4 regions of the Desulfocicer niacini genome follow, and region 1 is predicted to be linked to each of the others. Evidence: riboswitches for the same ligand, from Rfam matches in the RefSeq annotation. Region 1 holds a riboswitch; each other region holds the start of a gene.
What was found. A riboswitch is a leader RNA that binds a small molecule or an ion and turns the genes downstream of it on or off. The one in region 1 is predicted to bind cobalamin.
Positions count from the first base shown of each region.

Region 2: another riboswitch for cobalamin. It lies ahead of ACYQ2M_RS16840 (hypothetical protein); the one in region 1 lies ahead of ACYQ2M_RS23765 (TonB-dependent receptor plug domain-containing protein).
Region 3: another riboswitch for cobalamin. It lies ahead of ACYQ2M_RS15595 (LbtU family siderophore porin); the one in region 1 lies ahead of ACYQ2M_RS23765 (TonB-dependent receptor plug domain-containing protein).
Region 4: another riboswitch for cobalamin. It lies ahead of ACYQ2M_RS20135 (sirohydrochlorin cobaltochelatase); the one in region 1 lies ahead of ACYQ2M_RS23765 (TonB-dependent receptor plug domain-containing protein).

Region 1 covers NZ_BAAHYK010000081.1:196-4,141, forward strand. The annotation lists gene ACYQ2M_RS23765 (TonB-dependent receptor plug domain-containing protein) at 1-1,968, opposite strand, end outside; cobalamin riboswitch at 2,093-2,279, opposite strand; gene ACYQ2M_RS23770 (cobaltochelatase subunit CobN) at 2,296-3,946, opposite strand, start outside.
Region 2 covers NZ_BAAHYK010000032.1:36,004-39,949, forward strand. The annotation lists gene nhaD (sodium:proton antiporter NhaD) at 1-219, shown strand, start outside; gene ACYQ2M_RS16835 (protein phosphatase 2C domain-containing protein) at 745-1,599, shown strand; cobalamin riboswitch at 1,880-2,063, shown strand; gene ACYQ2M_RS16840 (hypothetical protein) at 2,392-3,240, shown strand; gene ACYQ2M_RS16845 (4Fe-4S binding protein) at 3,225-3,946, shown strand, end outside.
Region 3 covers NZ_BAAHYK010000028.1:34,552-38,497, reverse strand. The annotation lists gene ACYQ2M_RS15600 (class I SAM-dependent methyltransferase) at 1-453, opposite strand, end outside; gene ACYQ2M_RS15595 (LbtU family siderophore porin) at 853-1,914, opposite strand; cobalamin riboswitch at 2,164-2,432, opposite strand; cobalamin riboswitch at 2,714-2,904, shown strand; gene ACYQ2M_RS15590 (TonB-dependent receptor plug domain-containing protein) at 3,124-3,946, shown strand, end outside.
Region 4 covers NZ_BAAHYK010000046.1:17,897-21,842, forward strand. The annotation lists gene ACYQ2M_RS20130 (efflux RND transporter permease subunit) at 1-50, shown strand, start outside; gene ACYQ2M_RS20135 (sirohydrochlorin cobaltochelatase) at 642-1,631, opposite strand; cobalamin riboswitch at 1,761-1,943, opposite strand; gene ACYQ2M_RS20140 (GntR family transcriptional regulator) at 2,100-2,792, opposite strand; gene ACYQ2M_RS20145 (transketolase C-terminal domain-containing protein) at 3,153-3,946, shown strand, end outside.

The sequences.
Region 1 (3,946 bases):
CCTGACCCATTCATAGGTCTGGTCAAACAGATTCAATACATTGACCTCAATACCATAGTTGTCCATGAAGTCATATTTCAGGTTAAGATCCCAGAAACTAAAGGAGCCCTTTTCTTCATCCACATAGGTATCATAATTGGTGATCATCTGGGGCCCCACCAGCACATGGGACAGGGCCATACCCCAGCCTCTGTGGTTAATGTTCATACCTGACTTGATTTCATAGTCAGAAATGTAGAGCAGGTCCTCATGGGTGTCTTTATCCTCAAAATCAGTGTTAACAGTAAGGTTGGAATAAAGGCTCACTGAAGGCTCCCAGTTGAATAACTGGCTGAGATTACATTTGAGATTGATATCAAATCCCTGGAACTCAGCCTCTCCGCTGTTTTCCCAGGTGCTCCAGGTTTTATTGTCATACTCCGTGGAAGTGGTGACGATTTTATCCTTGTAATCGGTGTGAAACCAGGTGACACTCAGGTCCGCAGCATGGAAGAAAAGATCAAATCCCACATCCCAGGTAAGGCTGGTTTCCGGGTCCAGATTCGGATTTCCCAGATAGCGGGAAACAGATCCCGATGAACTTTTTTCATACATGGCAGACAGTTGATCTGCTGACGGTGCCTTGAATCCCACTCCGACATTGGTGCGAACTTTGAGCATCTCATCCATAAACTTCATGGAAACACCGGCTTTGGGAGAAATATGGTCAAAATTTTCGCTTCTTTCGTTGATGCTGAGCAGGGTACCGGTTTCCGGGGATTTGGTGGTCAAATCAAAATTGTCATACCGGGCTGCCAGAATCACATTGAGTCGATTGTTCATGACATCCATGGAGTCCTGGAGGAACAATGCCTGGGTATCGTACTCCATGCCCGGTGTATAGGGCAGGGAAGGGGCACCGTTGGAAACGGCTTTTGATTCTTTTTCCAGGGTTTCCAGGGTAAAGCCCATTAAAAGGGTATTCCACGGGGTAAGGGCATAGGTGAACTGCTGATCCGTTCCCCAGGTATCATCGGTGTATTCAGATTGGGCCAGATCCGGATCAGGATAGCCAGTGTACCAATGGTTTTTGTCCCATAAATAATAGCCCATGGCCTTCCATTTCAGTTTGCCGTCAAGATAGGCACCGTTATATTCCAGGTCAAAGAATTTATGACTTTTATCAAATTTTGAAACAGCATCTTTTACATAGTTGGAGTAGGTGGTGTAATTGTCCCAGGAAGGGTAGGTGCCGGTGAGGTCTGCCATGTCAAATCCCAGACGGAACATGTGGTTGTCTGCCGGGGCAAAGGTGATGTTGCCGCCGATTTTTTTCTGCATCTCCGATGTATTGTAAACAGTGCCGAATTCGGGGTCATCATAGTCATCCACGTCGGAATATGATCCAGATACGTCATAACCCCATTTTTCATTGATACCGCCCCCGCTGTAAATGCTGGTTTCAGACCAGTCAAAACTGCCAAATTCCTGGGTCAGGGTGGTTTTAATGTCTCCTGTGCTTTTTTTTGTGATGACGTTGACCACACCGCCCATGGCAGCAGATCCATACAATGCCGAAGAGGGGCCCTTGATGATTTCGATTTTTTCGATGCGGGCGATATCAATTTTGGCGGCGTTACCTGTTCCCAGGCGGTGACCGTCCACCAGCAGCAGAACATAACCCTTTAAGTCATCTCCGTGGGACTCGGTTCTGAATCCCCGGATACCGATGGAGGTGAGCATGCCGTTGTACTTGTGCAGATGGCCTGTGGTGAATTTTCCCAGAAGATCTCCCAAATTCAGTGCACCGGACTGTTCAATCTGCATCTGGGAGATCACCTCCACATGGGTGGGGACATCAATGGCCCTGGAATCTTCACGGGTGGCGGTTACCACCATTTCTCCCACCTGAGATACATCTTCCGTGGTTGCCCATGCAGGGTTGAAACAGGCCAAGGCCAACATGGTTGTAATAACAATTTTTTTCATCTTTCCTTCCTCTACTGAAATAAACAATAGGTCCGGAAAAATTCCCGGACCGATGGGTATCGATCCAGGATGTCCCTGTTTTATCCACGGATGTTTATTGGATATTTTTCTGTCCACGAAAAATATCCTGTTGATTATCAAGGCAGGTCTTCTGACTTCCAGATCATCCGTGTTCCGCACCTTCCCATTTCAATCTTTGAAACAGTGGTTTATCTGCGGCGTTCGTCCCTGGTTACAGCGGCGGGCCCGTCCCCGATTTTAACGGGGTTCCCTGTTCGGCAAATCAATGCACCTTGATAAATAAAAATATAGTTTAAGCTTTGGTAATTACCCCCTCTTTCCTCTGCTAATACCCCATGCGAAAAGCGCCATCATCACCAGAATGAACACAGCGGCAAACCATTGAACCCCGGAAGAACTCACTGTGGTCTGGGTATCCTGGGATTTCATCTCCTCCATTTTATACCCTTCAACACTTTGGGTGTCCGGTTTTTCTTCACCTGTATGATTTGATTTTTCCATGTCAGGCGTTTTAACGGTATTGTCCATGGTGGCAGCTGGTGGATTCATCGCTTCTTTTTGGGCGTTTGTCTTATTTGACGGTGCCTCCGGCCGGGCAGGCCGGGCAAGGTCGGCATTAAGGGCCTTTTGAAGGGCCTTTCGCTCAGCCACCTGCTCGTTAAGGGATTTTTTTGCCATTTTTTCAATGGCCATCTTAAATTGTTCCACCACCTCCGGGGACAATACACCGGGCACGGAAATGAGATTCACCACCATCTGATTGAGCAGGGGATTATTGCAGGTGTGATCACAGCAGGCCACCCCTTTTTCCACGGCGTTAACGGCATATTCCATGGCAAGTTTCGAGGTTACTTTTTTATCTGCCTGCCAATATCCCTTGCGCACGGCTTCGAGCATGCGGGCCGTCATGGATTGATAGGCCCAGGGGTTGTGTTCATTTAAAAACGCCTTAACATTCTGGCCGTACTTATCCTCAACATAAACCTCATTGATTTGCTGCCATTGGGCCTGGCCCACGGCATCGGGCACGGTTACCTGCCAACCCCAGAAGTTTTCCACAAATTCAGACATTTGACGGGCTCCGGCATAGTTTTCTTTTTTCATGGCCCCGATCCACTGGGGGTTGAGATAACGGGTACGCATCTCCCGGCCAATGGTTCTTGCCGCATCTTCCACAATGACTTCATTTTTTTGGCGGTTCAGGGTGACCCGGGTATCCGGCGCTTTCCCTTTAATATTTTTAACGGCAAGGGACATGCCCCCCAGATACATGAAAAAATCATCCGTATCAATGAGACCATAAATATTGCTGGAGCGTGAATGGACAGTAATGTCCACATCCCTTAAATTTTCTTTAAGAGCCTGTTTGACGGGGGTGGTCCATTTCCCCTGTCCCACGGCAAACTGGGTGCGGTTCATGTACACCCGGGAGATCTCTTCATCAGATTCCCACACCCCGGAGTTGCCGGCCATTTCCGCCACCCCGTTTCCGTAAGATCCGGTGTTTTCCGTAAAAATACGAAATCGCGATTGCTCCTCGGCCTTGGCTTCATCCAGACCTGACTCCATGAGAGCGGCTTTTATCCTGTTTTTATTTTTTGCCAGGAAATTTTCCATGTCCGTTTGGGCCATGGCTTTTTGCACGGCCTTGTCCAGGAACAAAAGCTTGTCCGGGAACATGTCCCGGTAAAGCCCGGAAGGATTGATCAACACGTCAATGCGGGGACGGCCCAGAATCTTGCCCGGGATCACCCGGCTGTCTGTGACCCTGCCCGTGGCATCCCACACAGGTTCCATGCCCATGAGATATAAAATGGTGCTTTCATGGACCCCTTCATTTCTTGTGGTTTCCGTGGCCCACAGAACCACCCCCACCTTTTGGGGGTAGGTGCCATCCTTTTTCAGGCGATCCTGGATCAGGGCCTCTGCCGCCTTTTTGCCCATTTCCCAGGCAGCT
Region 2 (3,946 bases), on a different contig from region 1:
GATCCGGCCATGTCCCACGGGCAGTGGCTTCTGGTTACCCTGACAGCCGGTACCGGCGGCAGTATGCTGGCCATCGGCTCTGCGGCCGGCGTGGCACTCATGGGAACTGCACGGGGTACCTACACCTTCGGGGGACACCTGAAATGGACCCCGGTGATCGCTCTGGGCTATGCCTTAAGTATTATATGCCACCTGTTGCTCAACAGGGCGATGATGTAAATAAAAAAATCTGCGGCCATGGGCATTTTTTCTTTTTCCACCCGGCCAGCGGACCAAGGTCAGAATAAGGTCCGCCCGTGGCGCATCATTCCATGAATCAGTCTTTGGCCTTTTCCACAAAGGAGGCCGCCATGATGAAAAAAAGGCACCCGGTGACCAGCAGAATCAGCCATGATCCCATATCTAATTTACCGTCCAGGCAGGCGGTTCGGATGGCCGAAATTATATCCTGCGAGCACCCACAATCTGCATCTGGCAATCTGTTTTATTGTGAATCCGAATGCCGATGAAAAAAGCTATTGATATTATCATTTTGACTTCACCGTCTCCGTTTTTATAATTCCCATGTGGATGAAATATGGCGATTGCGTCAACCCCATCTCTTTTTTATAAGAAAGAGTAGGCAAGTTTAACACTCTTTCATGCTTCGTTGTGGGCAAAACGAGACCAAAACAAGGTCTGCCCACGGCAGTTATGCAGAAATTCAAAAGGGGAATCTTTGGCGAAAAGTAGAAACGGAGGAACATGGAAACCCAGTACATACTTGAAAAAGGAACTGCAAAGACAAATGAAGACTGCCTTGTAATTCAGGATAATATTTTCGGGGTGTTTGACGGGGCAACCAGCCTGACGGGCCGGACATTCCATCAGGGAAAAACCGGAGGTGAGATCGCAGCACAAACCGCAGGTTCCGTGTTCAGCCAAAATCATTATCCATTAAGGCACCTGGCCTGCCAGGCAAACAGGGAAATTATGACGCAAATGCTCCGTAACGGAGTAAACATCTCACGCCAAGAGGATCTATGGAGTACAAGTGCTGCTGTTGTCCGGATACAGAATAAGAACCTGGAATGGGTCCAGGCAGGGGATGCCGTCATTATTCTGGTCTATAACGATGGGTCCCATAAGGTACTGGTGGAGCGGGAAGACCATGACTATGAAACCTTGACCCTGTGGAAAGATCTGGTTCAGGATAAGGCAGATGATAAGCGCGTTGGATTGACCGAGGGCAACACCGAGCAGGGCCTTGCAGCTCTCCGGCAGACATTGAATTCCCAGATTAAAAAAGTAAGGTCGGAAATGAACATTACCTACGGGGTGCTTAACGGTGAGCCCCGTGCCGAAGAGTTTCTAAATCAGGGCGTGGAATCCTTAGATCAGGTCATGGATATCCTGTTATTCACAGACGGATTAACCATCCCCGGCGAAACCCCTCAAAAACATAAAGATTATACCTCTTTGGTGGAAAGTTATATCTCATTGGGCCTCAACGGGTTAAAGAATATGATCCGACAAAAAGAAAAAACCGATCCCCTTTGCCTGACCTTTCCCCGTTTTAAATGCCACGATGATATCGCAGCCATTGCCGTTAAAGTGTGAAACCTGTCTCAACCCTTCGCCAAGGCGTTTTCTTCTGCATCTCTGTTCCAATAACTGCCATGGGCAGACCTTATTTTGATCTCATTCTGCCCACAACGAAGCATTAAAGAGTGTTAGGCTTACCTACTCTTTCTTATAAAACGGCATATCCCTTTCAAAGAGGGTGTCCACGATCTTGATACACACACAACATCTCTGAATAATAAAAAAACAAAAAACGACTGATAAAAGCAACAATCATATGATAAATTTTACTTGACAGACATCTTGTTATATTGTCATAAGGTGCATTGTTTTAGGTGCCGGAGAAATCGGCTGAATAGGGAACCCTGTGAAAATCAAGGACGGACCCGCCGCTGTAATCGGAGACAATTGCTGAATTCATGCCACTGGATAAAACCGGGAAGGCGCAGCAAATTGGATGACCCGAAAGTCAGAAGACCTGCCTAAAATGGATAAGAACTCTCCCGCAAATCTGGGGAGATTTTCTATCTTCAGTTATGGGTAGAACCAAATCAAAATACGCTCTACCCGTGGCAGTTATAACGGTTGTTTCTCGGAAAACAACAACCGGTCATGTGGATTAAAAACGAAATCCCTGATCAAGCAAAACGCCCCTTGATCAGGGATTTTTTTATTTTTTAAAGGAAATGGGACAATCATTAGGGACTTCATCATAATAAAACTACCCACTATTGCATGCGGTACTCCAGAAAGTCTGGTATAAAGCTCTTTGGTGTTGGGTATATTATTTGTCATGGACTCCCTTAATCGGCTCTTATGTTATCTGCTTTGAAAAAACATTTACTACTTACCTGTTTATTGTTCCTTGTCGGGCTTTTACTTAATCCAGTGGTCATTCGGGCTGACGACCTTGCCGGATACCCCAAAGAGATACTACACATTCAATTTACGGCAATGGATAGGCTCCAAAACGGACAAACCGTTCAACGGTTTACCGTTCACCCACCCCGGATTTCAACCGGCCCGGTGACCTTACTATACCTGGAAAACCAAGATCCCGTCATTTACAAGGCAACGCCTGTGAAGCAATGTTACGCCATCCAGGTACACAAAACCTCAAATATCCGAATTTTTGCCTTTGCCCAAGACCAGCAAAAAAGCTATGTGACCTGCACCGATCTGGTATTGTTTGGGAAATCAAAAATACCGGCCAAAAGAATCCCGGCGTCAATATCGGAGTCCGTCCTTTTAAGAGGGCTTCCGCATATTGCCCTGAACAATTCTGACCGTCATTACTGGCACCAGACCGGCGTTCCACTAACCTTCAGTCTGGTCACTGCCTCACAGACGCTTACCCCGACGGTGATGAAGCTTTTTAAAAACAACAATACCACTACCCTCGTACCGGAAATAGCACAACCTTACCGCTTCTTATATACACCGCCCCATGATAAACGCCTGAGACAGTCCAGCCTTACCGCCACCAGACAGGATCTTTTGTTTACCCAAGTGGAGCATAACGGCAAGCAATACCACCTGGCTTACGCGCTTCGGGTGCATCGCTCACGTCATGCCCATGACAACCACAAAGCCGGGGCTGTTACATTGGCAGCCGGCACTATTCTGTTCATCGGCGTTTTGTTAAACAAGAGGAAAAAACCATGGTGGAAAGAATAAGGCAGATTTGCCAGCACCTATCATTTATATTGTTTCTTTACGGTGGACGGATTGGAATTGATCTGGGCAGTTCACTTCCCTGTTTTTCATGCCCCTATGTCAATGGCTGTGCCGGGCATTGCTATCTTATGGTGCTCCAAAGAAGCTATGTGGGCTTTCAAACCAGTTTTGAAATGATTTTTTCCAGTGCATTCGTCAATATTTTATGGCCTTTTGTTCTATTTTTGATCTTCTTTATGCCGCTTTCAAAGATCTGGTGCGCATGGCTGTGTCCCTTCTGCCTGTTCCAGGACTGGATCACAATAATTCGAAAAAAATTTAATGTCCGGGGAATAACCATGACCCGGAAGACCCGAAAAAAACTTAAGCCCATCAAATACATCTTGCTGGTGCTGATGATCCTCATCCCCCTGTCCATTGCCAATTTCGGACTCCACCCGGACTGGAAGCTGCCCTTTTGCCAGATCTGCCCTGCACGCCCCATCCTCCCCATGTTTGTGGGAGACTTTGATAAATTTAGCATCAACATGACCAACGGGGTAACCATGGGTTTCAGCATTACCGCCATGCTGCTGACCGGAATTTTCCTTGCCGGAATTTTCTTTAAAGAACGGTTTTTCTGCATTTTCTGCCCCATGCTGGCCCTTATGCACCTTTTTAAAAAATTAAGTCCTGTTCGGTTTGAGAAAAACGCCCATGCCTGTAC
Region 3 (3,946 bases), on a different contig from region 1:
GTACCCGTCGGAAATAATGATACGTCCCCCCGGTTTCAACACCCGATACCATTCCTGTATGGCCGTTTCCGGATCAGGAAGGGTCCACATAAGGTTCCTGGTAACGACCACATCAAAGGCATCATCTCCAAATGGGAGATTCTCTGCGTCCCCTGTCTGAAAATCAATACAAAGCCTCATTTTGTCAGCTTGCCGCCTGGCACGCTCAATCATGCCAGGGGAAATATCAATCCCGGTGACTTCAAAGCCCGCCTGGGCAAGATAAAATGCCAACTGACCGGGACCTGTACCAACATCAAGCGCTTTAAGCCCTTCTCCTCGCACATGGCTCACCAGGTCGTTGATGGTGGACTTCCAGTCGCTAACTGTCTCGATTGACTTGGCCCGGTCCATTTTGTAGCTCGCACTTCTCCAATTCCAGTATCTTTGAATCTGATTTTTCAGTCTGTCCATACAGCAGGCTCCTATTAATTGTTTCCATCTCAATGGTATTAAGCAGCATGCCAAAAAAAAACCACAAAGATTCGGCATACAGTAAACGGCTGAACCTTCATGGTTAATTTTTTTTTATATATAACCGCCACGGGCGGGCCACATTCTCACCGGCCTTGCCCACAACGAGGCATAAAAGAATGTTAAAACGACCTACTTTTTCATATAAAAAGGCTACGGACAGACTGTCCAGCCTTATCCGTTACTTGGCTTAAAAACCCCAAGCTTCCTGTTAATCCGGAAATTTCATTAAATCGTAAAACCCAATATACGATATACGATTTTTTTGTCTTCAGACAAAATTTTTCTTTCTATAATAAATCAGAAACGGGCTGTCAAGCAGATCCGTAAATTAGCTACTTAAAACTCAAGGGCCAGTTGAAAGGTCAGACTATCAACATCTTCACCGCTTCCACCATCGGAAGTGTCATAATCCTCTGCGCTTGCGTACTCCACTGCAGCGGAAAAATAATCGTTGAAAGCCATGCCCACGGAACAAAGAATTTTGGATTCAGGCAAAATATCCACAGCATCTTCAGATGCCTGATATGCCAGGGCAAAGATGGTTTCTTTTCCGGCCAGATCAACGGCATATCCCAGCTCAAGGGCCCAGACTGCAGGGGCATCTATTGCGGTACCGTCGCCAAAATCAGCATCATCACCTGCAGCAACATACTCTGCCATAAAAGAGACAGGCCCCATGCATGCAAGTGCATGGAGGGAGTAACCATCCACATACTCAACGAGTCCTGCATGATCGTCTGCCACTTCACTGAGTCCACCGGATTCAAAGATATTGTTTATCCAGTCCGCACCGGCAGCCAGGGTAAAGGCTTCGGATTCATATTCATAGGCAAGGGAAGCACCAAAACAGCTGATATCGTCATCTTCATCAATTTCATCGATGTCACCGTTAAATGTATATGCAGCAGCACTGACACCGCCCATGTTGATACCCACTTGAATCGCTGTGTCTGCGGTTTCTCCCAGATCCTGGGTCATGGGATCTGAAATCATATTAGTTTCATATATACCAAAGGGAACGTACAATTTGCCAACCTGAATATAATAAGGTATGCTGTCAGAATCACCCAGCTTAACATGGGCCTCATCAAAGATCATCTCTTCGGCATCGTCATCCCAGGAAAAAAGCACAAATCCAGTCAACCAATCTGTGGGGGCTGCTTCCAATCCCACTTCCGCCGTGGCAAGAGAAATATCGCTGCTATCTTCATCATCCACCCCGTTATCCTCAAAACCAACTTCAACCTCAATGCAACCGGACAGATCAATTTTACCCGGATTGATTTCACCCAGATCCATGGCAAATCCCGTGCTGCCCATGCAGATCATTGCAAAAAGTACAGTTATAGTATAACCAATGCCTTTTTTGCTGCCTGCTCCTTTTGTCCTTTGTTTCATCTTTACGCTCCTTTAAACTCCTGTTTTTTTATAAACGCCTGTTTCTTTAACGGACAACAAACAACATGTACGGTGATTGATGGTGGCGATGCACAAGGCATTCGTTGACACCATTACCAGGTATCAACCATAGGGGCGATGGAAAAACAACAAAGACAGGCAACACCCCGAACCGTAACAATAATAACGATCCAGGATGTCCCATTTTTATCCGGAGGGATCATTGCGCAGTTTCTCTGTCCACGGGAAAAAACGCATCTTGCCTGGGCAGGTCTTCTGACTTTCCGTCCTCTTCAGCAGCCTTCCCACCAGGCCTTTCATCCGTTTTCATATCCCCAAAGTGCAGGACAATGCAAAAAAAACGTTTAAAAAGCACAAAGCAGTGGCATAAAATGCCGAAGTGATTTTCCCTTTAAATGTCAAGAGAAAAAGGATTACAGCGGCGGGCCCGTCCCCGATTTTCACGGGGTTCCCTGTTGGGAAATCAAAAAAAGTCTACCACGCCGTCATGGAAGGTCACTATTTGGATTTCCCTATGCTTTTTACAAAGCACCCAGACAATTTTGACAGAAACTTTAACCACTCTTTTTCTCAATAGTCAACAGATTTATTGCCGTATACCCATTATGATGTTGCGCAAAGATCAATTAAAAAGATACGATATTTGACTTTAATATTTGCTTGACATTAAAGCCAGCTGGAGTAATATATCTCGCTGTACAGGTGCTGAAGTAAAGCATAAGGGAGTTCATAGAAAACAATCTATCCAAATTTAATTAAAGACACCTGCAATTAAAGGATCTTTACTGTACAAATGGGTAGTTTTATTCTTGTGAAATCCATAACAGGGAACCACGTTAAAATCGTGGACGGGCCCACCGCTGTGACCGGGGACGAAAGCTGCAAAATGCCACTGACCATTTGGTTGGGAAGGTGCGGCCGGTAGATTGATCCGGAAGTCAGAAGACCTACCTGTACAGAGCGGGCATATACTTTATGGAAAAAGTCGCCCGGTGAAGTATCTAAGGATAAAAAAGGGAAATCCCTGGATTGAAAATTATTTCGGTCCGGGGATTTTTGTTTTTCCGGACAAGCCATTTAATGAGAAAGTTCCGGCAAAACCCACAGGACTTTCAAGCTTCGTTGTGGGTGTGTACCAAGGTGAAAATGGTCCACCCATGGCGGTTATTTTGAGGAGAAATCATCATTATGAAGCGTTGGATTGCCACCTTTTTTACAGCAGTTATTGCGACGATATCCTTGCCTGCCTGGGGACAAACTGTTCCCGAACCAAAAACATCCGTACTGGACACCATGGTGGTGACCGCAGGAAGGGTGAAAGAAAAAAAAGAAGATGTCACCACCAACATCACCGTGATCACCCAGAAAGAAATTGAGCAGACCTTTGTCCAGGATCTGGGAGATCTTTTGTCCAGACAGGGATTCATGATCCGTGAATATCCCAATTCCCTGGTATCTGTTTCCGTAAGGGGATTCAGCACAGAAACCCATGGGAACGATCTGGCAAGCCATGTATTAATTTTGATCAATGGACGACGCTCTGGAACCGGTAACCTGTCAAAGATCATGATGGACAATGTGGAGCGGGTGGAAATCATCCGTGGCCCAGGGTCGGTGCAATATGGTGCCTCGGCCATGGGCGGGGTGGTCAATGTGATTACCCGCCAAGGTGAGGGAAAAACATCTGCTTTTATGGAAGGTTCTCTGGGCAGCTGGAATAATGAAAAGATAGCCGCAGGCATCTCCGGTGATGCCAAGGGCTTTGACTTTTCGGCCACCATCTCAAGGGAATCCCAGGACGATTACAACACGGCCAAAGGGGATAAATATTACAACACCGGGTTTGATTCAAAGGAGCGGCTCAGCCTCAACGGCGGCTGGACATTTGCAGCCAATAATCGCATGGGTATCACCTACACCGGATACCAGGGCGAGGGCATTGGCAATCCCGATTACCTGAGTGCCAATGATCTGGATGACTATGTGGACCATGCCATTCACACCGTTGATC
Region 4 (3,946 bases), on a different contig from region 1:
GGCGATTGGACCGCATGTCCTCGGATGAGGGGATGGCCTTTCGGCAATGACAGCCCCGGCACATAAATAGGGGACAGACTGAAAGCGCCGATTAAAGTCGGTAAATGCTAGAGAATGAAAAAGTCTTATGGTGAAGATTTAGCAACTTATGCCAGCCTCAAGTCATGCGGCAATTGCAGTAATGCATTGGCTGACGCGTTGACAGAGGGAAGCACAGGCGGGTTATTGAGCTCCGAAATCACCAAATTTCGGGTGCTGATCCCGTGGTCTGATTGTGAAGGCAACGCGAGCTGTAGCGCTATGCGAGCTATGGATCGACCCGGCGGAGTCTAAGAACTTGGCATGTGAGGGCATTCTTTACGCGGAAATCGGGAGATCCGTGAGTTTTCCTTGGTATGGATGAGGAACAAAAAAGTGGCTTCAAAGAGAGAGGTCCATCTTATGAGCAACCCCATTTGGGGGTTTGATCTCAGCATGCGTTACTTGGGGAGGGGCAGGCTTGCATTAGTGATGTTTGGGTTAAAAGTTCAATAATGCAAGCTTGCCCCCGCTGGCCCAACACATATTTTGGTTTTTAATGAGGCACATTTTTTAATGGCAAATCTGAAGAACTTTTGACTGACGAGCTATTTCAGAAAGACTTACTTCAACTCAATACCCCGTTCCTTGGCAGCATCAGCAATATGATCCACAAAAATACCTGCAAAGGCATTATTGGAACCCATTCCGGAAAGAACGGGTTTTACCGTATACCCTTCTGCCGTGAGGATGGATTTCCAGGAATCTTCTTCCGGGCCTGCCATATCATTGGTGGCATGGTCACCTGCAACAATCATGAAAGGCTTTAAAACAATTTTTTTGTTTTTGGAATGCTTCAGGGCGGCCAGTAAATCATCAATGCCCGGTGCGCCTTCCACAACCCCGATGAAGGTCTTCACATCAGAATAGGCTTCACGCATTTTTTTCTGGGTTTCGGCATAAATTCCCGTTGACCAATGCTCGTTTCCATGGCCCATGTATACAAGCAGAGCCCCTTCTTTCTTTGCCATGGCCACATCATCGGCCAGGGTTTTGATGGCCGCATCCACATCGTCGTGGTAGAGATATTTATCTCCGGGCATACCCAGGGCCGGGCGACCCATGACAATATTCTTGATGGGGCTCCATTTGGCTTTCATGGTGTGGATGGAGGCAAGGGCGTTTACATATTGCTTAAGATCGTGGGCCTGCTCCATGAAGAACATGTGGGTGGGCTGGACAATGATATTGGTGTAACCGTCTTCCAGCAGATCTCCCACGGTGGCAATGAAATTTTTAACATACAAAACTTCTTTGGGAATTCCCTGATCAAGCCATTCTTTGGGATTGGCCTGGCGTTTTTTCCATACAGAACGGATGATATTGGAGGTAAAGGTGAGGCGTACTTCGGTTCCGGGATAGGCTTTTTTAACGACATCTGCAATATTAGTAATGGATTTGACAGCCGATGGAACGGTGGTGCCGAAACTTGCCAGTACAATGGCGTTTTTCCCGGGGCCGGAATTGCCCATGCCCCCGGAGGCAAATACCCCTGCTGTACTGATTATAAGAAATAAAGCCGCAATACTGATAATCTGAATACTTTTTTTCATGATTTATTCTCCTGACGAATAACATATATTGGTCCGGAAAATAAAAAAACCGGACCACAATTAAAAAATTGATCCGGGGATGCCCTTTTTTTCCCTCGTCTCTGTAATGGTCCCTTGTCCACGGGGAACATTATAATTAAGTTTCAGGCAGGTTTTCTGACTTCCGGATCAACCTAATAACTGCGCCTTCCCAATTTAAAATCAGTGACATTTATGCAGCGTTCGTCTCCGTTACAGCGGCGGGCCCGTCCCTGAATTTCACAGGGTTCCCTTTAATGCTTGAGCTCAAGCACCTGAACTGTGCAATGAAATAGTAAAAGGTCCTAAAAGTCAAGCTGTTTTTAAGTGATTCATCCAAAGGCGGGGAGCCTGAAACAAGGAGCCGCACTGGGTGCCTGTCAGGGGCGGACCATTGTCACGCTTCGTTTTGTTCATCGGAATTTGTGGCTATGGAAAGCCTGATTAAGATCAAATCATGGGAGTAGAATTGCCGTTAACCACTCGTTTAATGCTGATGAGGGCATGTTTTTTTACATTTAAAATGTGTTGCCCCAGGATGCGTTGGGCACCCTCGGTATCCTTTGATGTGATGTGCTCATATATTTTGATGTGCTGGTCATCCACCGTGTCCATGGGTGTGACAAACAATATATTTCCCCGGTATTTGAGATAAAGAAGGTCAAACAAATGTCTTAATGTGTTGATTTGAAGATTGCATTCCGATAATTCCGCCAGGGTCATGTGAAATTCTCTGTCCCGGAGCAGCCGGTCCTTGAGATAAATATCCCGTACGGCGGAAAGATGGTTGTCCAGGGCTTTTTGGAGTTTTTTTAATTTTGTTGTGTTGATTTTGTTAATGGTGCTCTCAAGCAGGGAGACCTCAATGATTTTTCTGAAATCATAAATTTCCGTGATTTCTTCTATGCTTGTTTTTTCCGTGTAATATCCACAATTGGGTTCATGGCGCACCAGTCCCTGGAATTCCAATCTCTTTAATGCCTGGATAATGGGAGTAGGGCTCATACCCAGGCGTTCTGCAAGATCCCGGTAGGATATTTTTTGGCCCGGGATGATTTCATTGTTAAAAAACATCCGGCGGATACCCATGTAGGCTTCCTGGGTAAAGTCTTCTTTTCTTTTACGTGTTTTCTTAGGGCTCATAGGGAATTCTCTCGAAAAACGCCTGATGTAACAGTCATTTTAATTTGATTATATTTTTGATTTAATTTTTGTATTTTCATGTGGATGATTATATCAAAGAATTTGAAAATGCAATAGAAAATTGATATTTGATTTCTAATATGATTTTTTATTTGATTAAATTGCTTGACTCTGGCGCAGCTCTCTGTTAGTGAGTGGATTATTCAATCAAATATTTAATCAAATATTGATTGAGTGAATGGTTTGTAATGGACTCAACTATGCCTTATCAGCACATGGATTACCTGAATAACTCGGAGTGTCCGGTCCAAAGCGGCAAGTGTTGCGGTCAGGTATCTTAAATACAACGGGAGAAAAAAAATGGCTTTATCATTCATGGAAGGAAATGAGGCGGTTGCAAGGGGAGCCATGGCTGCCGGCTGTTCCTTTTTTGCAGGGTATCCGATTACCCCGGCCACCACGGTTTTTGCCAATATGCTGAAACTTTTACCCCCCAAAGGCGGGATTTGCGTGCAGGGTGAGGATGAAATTGCGTCCATGGGCTATTGCATCGGGGCCGCCATGGCGGGGAAAAAAGTGCTCACGGCTACATCCGGCCCTGGCATCAGCCTTTATAGTGAACAGCTTTCTTTTGCAGTTGGCAGTGAAATCCCCATGGTCATTGTGGATGTGCAGAGACTGGGGCCGTCCACCGGTTCCGCCACACGGGGAGCTGACAGCGATATTCAGTTTTTAAGATGGGGTAACACCGGCGGTGTGCCGGTGATTGTGCTGGTGCCCAAGGACGCAAAGGACTGCTATGAACTGACGGTGCATGCCTTCAACTATGCCGAAGAGTTCCGTTGCCCGGTGTTCATTGCATCCAATAAAGAAATCGGCATGACCCGGGAAAGCCTGGACCTTGATGCCATTACATTGCCCCCCCTGGTGGAGCGAAAACCCTTCACCGGCGAAAACTATATTCCCTTTGAAGCCGATGCCGACAAAGCCCCGGATTTTTTGCCCATCGGCGGAAAGATCCTGGTGCGCCAGACATCTTCCACCCATGGCCCCGACGGCTACATCACCATTGATCCCGAAGTGATCAGCGCCTCCCAGAAGCGACTACAGAACAAAATTATGGCCGCTGAAGAGCGGATCTCCCTGTTTGAAGA